DNA from 2 places in the Paenibacillus sp. FSL P2-0089 genome. Region 1 is predicted to be linked to the other one. Evidence: predicted binding sites of a transcription regulator. Region 1 holds the regulator's gene; the other holds the start of a gene.
What was found. Region 1 encodes LexA, which represses DNA repair genes until DNA is damaged. Its sites were predicted from a motif close to CGAACATATGTTCG; they were not measured.
Positions count from the first base shown of each region.

Region 2: NST69_RS22240 (ImmA/IrrE family metallo-endopeptidase) is a predicted target of LexA. The motif match lies at 868-881, and genes of this name have one in related genera.

Region 1 covers NZ_CP152006.1:4,000,827-4,003,225, forward strand. Annotated here, with positions in the region: gene NST69_RS16540 (DUF896 domain-containing protein) at 35-244, opposite strand; gene NST69_RS16545 (LysM peptidoglycan-binding domain-containing protein) at 354-770, opposite strand; gene lexA (transcriptional repressor LexA) at 968-1,594, shown strand; gene NST69_RS16555 (L,D-transpeptidase) at 1,783-2,121, shown strand; gene NST69_RS16560 (hypothetical protein) at 2,201-2,399, opposite strand, start outside.
Region 2 covers NZ_CP152006.1:5,316,253-5,318,651, forward strand. Annotated here, with positions in the region: gene NST69_RS22225 (hypothetical protein) at 21-209, shown strand; gene NST69_RS22230 (hypothetical protein) at 257-412, opposite strand; gene NST69_RS22235 (YjfB family protein) at 582-758, shown strand; gene NST69_RS22240 (ImmA/IrrE family metallo-endopeptidase) at 902-1,444, shown strand; gene NST69_RS22245 (hypothetical protein) at 1,537-1,701, shown strand; gene NST69_RS22250 (undecaprenyl-diphosphate phosphatase) at 1,712-2,399, opposite strand, start outside.

The DNA.
Region 1 (2,399 bases):
AGTCATCCTGTATTATCTATGAAAAGGCAACAGGCTAATGCTTAAGTCCGTTATTGCCTTCTTCATGCTCCGGATTGTCCACAATTTCGATGGTATCAAGCTGGGCCCGAAAGTTAGTGCGGATATTCCCCAGGTACATCTCGCGGAGCTTGGCACGTTCAGCCAGTTCCTCGTCATTCAGGCCGCCGTTCTTAGCTTTGCGTGCCAATTCATTGATGCGTGCGACCAATTCGTCAATATTCAATACGTTTCCCTCCCTCTAAATTCATTTTAACTTTGCCATGAGAAAAAGAGCTTGTCAAGGTCTACCCCCTGAAAGCTCTCACAGTCGATCATTAGTCTGACATATTCCTTCAGTATAAAGGTAAAGTCAGAATATCTCCGGCCTTAATGCCGCTGTTCTCCAAATGATTCGTCTTCATTATTCCTTCTATATATACGGCAGTCTTCATGTCCTCAGGCTTGTTGCTTAACGCAATACTCCATAAGGTATCTCCGCGTTCGACTACGATCCGTTTATCCGGCTTCAGTGAAGAGACCGAACCGGCAAAAACATTCCCCACCACAGTGAATCCCGAAATAACAAGCATCAGCACCAGGACCAGCTTCATCAGGCTGACCTGACGGAATAGTGATGAGAGCGCAGCGAGACTATGAAGAATCCCGTCCTTGATCTTGGTTACATAACTATAAGCAGTTGGATTACCGGGAGCGGACACCTTGATATCCTCATTATTGTAGATGCTGTTGTATGTACTATACTTTAACATGATCATCATCCTCCAAACACATGTTCTTGCTTTCGAAAATAATATAACACGAACATGTGTTTCGATCAATAGTTTTTTCGGAACATTTGTTCTCTTTATTTTCATTCTCTTATTTTCCTCATTTTAGAACTTATGTTTGTACGAACGGAAGTTCTATGTTATAATTTTCCCAAACATAGTATATGGGGTTGATACCGATGTCAAAGATTTCTAGTCGTCAGCTGGCGATCCTGGAATTTATACGTAATGAAGTCCGCAGCAAGGGTTATCCTCCGTCCGTCCGCGAGATTGGCGAGGCTGTCGGCCTGGCCTCCAGCTCTACCGTGCATGGTCACTTGGACCGGCTTGAGAAGAAGGGCCTGATCCGGCGTGACCCAACGAAACCGCGTGCCATTGAATTACTCGGCCAGGAAGATTCAGAGAATGTGCATCAATTTGTCCAGACCGTTACCCGCATCCCGGTCGTGGGTAAGGTTACAGCTGGTGTTCCTATTACAGCTACAGAGAATATTGAGGATTACTTCCCATTGCCTGCTCATTATGTAGGCGATAACAAGGTATTTATGCTATCTGTTCTTGGTGACAGTATGGTGGATGCCGGAATTATGAACGGGGATTATGTCATCGTGCGCCAGCAGCAGACTGCCGACAACGGCGATATTGTTGTAGCGATGACCGAAGAAGATGAAGCAACTGTCAAGACCTTCTACAAGGAACGGGATCATATCAGGCTGCAGCCGGAGAATCCGGCGTACGAGCCTCTCCGCCTCAACCGCGTTACGATTTTGGGCCGGGTCATCGGATTATTCCGCGATATCCACTAATCTACTCCCCGCTTAAGAACAGGCTGCTCCGCACCATGCGAAGCAGCCTGTTTTATGTTCATTTTACTTCGTGTAGTGGCCAAAAAGCCGAATGCAAACATTTGTTCTCATTCGGCTTTTTGGCCACTTTTTCTGTGAACCGCTGCTCAGCTCCGCACATATCCTGTTACAAAGGAGTGCTGATCTGTATGCCCAATTACCGAATTATCGTCGATCTGTCACAGCGCATGCTGTACCTGCTGGATAATGACGTTGTCACCAGAGGCTTCCCTGTCGGCATCGGCAAAATGTTAACCGTCTCGCCTGTAGGCGAATACACCATCATTAACAAACAGCCCAATCCGGGCGGTCCGTTCGGTGCCTTCTGGATGGGACTGTCCAAACCGCATTACGGCATCCACGGAACCAATGACCCATCCTCCATCGGCCACATGGTCTCACACGGCTGTATTCGTATGTATAACGCAGATGTTCTGGCTCTAGCCGCCCTCGTTCCCATAGGTACACGTGTCACCATCCGGGAATAGGAAAGTCGCAAAAACCCTTGAGACGCCAGATTGCGTCCCAAGGGTTCCTGTGACTCATATGAATTAGAGCGGATACAGACTACAGCACACTTCTCAACAGACGGATAGCCACCGTATTCAAACGGATGGCCTCGCGGATCGATTCTCTGGCTGCCAGCAGTTCTCTTCTGGCCCGCGAACCTCTAGGCACTCTGCGCAGATTCTCATTGATTTCTTCCAGTCTCTCCAGCAGAATTGCCCGCTGTGTCAGCAGGACATTAATGGCTCTGCGAATCCGG
Region 2 (2,399 bases), 1.3 Mb from region 1:
ACTTAGATGGAGAGCCGGAAGTGTTCTATATCTGTTATCGGGGCAAACGGCTGTACGGCCCTATGTCCGAAGCTGAAGCCTTACAGGAATGGTTCGCGCTTGCAGGAACAGTCAAGGAGCTCTATATTATTGAAACCGATGCAGCTACAGGCAGAATCAAACGCCAGATCGGGCCAACGGTCCGTGCTCATAAGAAGAAAAAGAAATAGCCCTATCCGGCACAGGCCGGACAGGGCTACACTGGCTATAGGCGGTTCTAGAACAAACAGGCTTTAGTGATGATAACCAGCAGAATGAACAGAACCAGAATGGCACCTGTCGAAGTCCAAGGGCTTACTACCGGAACGATTGGAGGTCCCTGATTCACTCCACCTACGTTATTTCCACAACCGCAACCATACTCTGCTCCCATAATTAATTCCTCCTCTTGAATATTGAATACAGCACAGAATATGTGGAATTCCGCCCCGTTGCATGGGCCAATTGGCAAAGAAATGCCTTTCACCTAACGGACAGGCGTCCAGTAGTCGATATAGAGTATGAAGCAATAGCTTAACAACAAATGAAGGGAGGAATGCCGGATGGATATTGCTGCATTATCCGTAGTGATGAGCCAGTCATCCTTACAGCAGGCCGCAGGGCTGCAGGTGATGAGCCTTGCCAAGGAGCAGGCGCAGAGCAGCGCCCAGGATATGGTTCAGATGCTGAGTCAGGCCACGCACCCCACCTTGGGAAAAACACTTGATATTCGGGCGTAATTCCTTTATGCTTACATACATAGGAACACCCGTTCCATATTTCAGCCGTTGAAGAGTACGCGCTGAACTGCTGCTTAGCCCTTAAGGGCTTTTCTTTTGGCCAATAACACGAACATACGATCTTATATATGGGGTGATGGATTATGCAAGGCTATTATCAGATGACCGCTTTGGAGAGATGGACAGAGGATCTATACCAGCGCATTGGCGTCCGCAAGCCGGCCGATATCTCCATTGATTACATAGCGAAGCAGCTCAATATCTGGGTACACTATCTGGATGTCAGAAGCAAGGCGATTGAGGCTGCGGCCGGAATGTACAGTATGTTCATCGACAACCGCCTCCCTCCCGAGCTGCAGCGGCTGGAATTCCTCCACGAGCTCTGTCATCTGCTGCGGCATGCCGGCAAGTCTACGCTTATGCCCGGAGTGTTCACGCAGGCGCAGAGAGATGAATCCGACCGGTTCATTCTGTATGCCTCCATGCCCTATAGTATGATCTCCGCGAATACGCTGCCCGAGCTTCGTGAGGATGCCGTTGCCGAGCTGGCTGTAGCGTTCCAGGTTCCCGTTCCCCTCGCGCTGCAGCGGATCGACCAGATCCAGAGACGGATTTTCCAGGGGCAATTAATGGCTGTTATGGAACGTAACGAAGACAGAAATATCATCCACAGACATATTCGCTAAGCGCTGCGGGGATAATACGCTATAGACCCGGAGGGCGGAGATTCCCCTCTATAACAGGGTTAGATTCTACTGTAAAGGGGATCAAGATTAACGTGGAAGCCTTGAAAGTCATTCAATTATTGCTGACTCACCCTGAATATAGCGTGGATGCCGTTCATCCTGAAATTCCGGATTTTGTGGGTATCGAGACGATTGAAGTGGACCACGTTACCCAGACCTTCTCCATCCTGCTACAGGAGCCTAAGGAATACGGCTGAAAGCAGGATTTTACAGTATAACAATTACATAGAACAGCCCCGCTAACACGAACCGGTACAGCGCGAACCACTCCAGGCGGAGCCGCTTGATCAGCTTGATGAACGTGACTACAGCAATCATGGCTACGAGGAAGGACGTCACGAATCCGATCAGCATCAGGGTCAGCGTATCTGTACTGAGTAGATCCCTGCTGTCATACAGGTCCAGGAGGCTTGCTCCGAACATCACCGGCACGGAGATCAGGAAGGTGAAGTCCGCAGCGGCTTTCTGGCTGGTTCCCAGCAGCAGACCGCCTGAGATCGTCGAACCGGATCTGGAGAACCCGGGCCACAGTGCCAGACACTGGAACAGCCCGATGCCGAAGGCTTGCTTGTAGTCTATCCCGTCTACCGTCTCCGACGTTACGGATCTCCTGCTGCGTGCAGCGAGGATCATCAATAGGCCACCGGCAATCAGACCAATTAAGACCGGCTTGGGGCCGAATAACTGGCTCTTGATCGTGTCTTTGAAGAGCAGATACACCACTAGTGCCGGAACCATAGCCAGCAGCATGTGGATGGCGTTCAACCCCTTGCTCTTGGAGAAGTCCAGCTTCAGCATATTCATCCCGATGTTCACATACTTCTTCCAATACAGCAGCAGCACGGCCATTACCGCACCTAGCTGGATCACGATTTTGAAGGTAACCGCAGCCTCC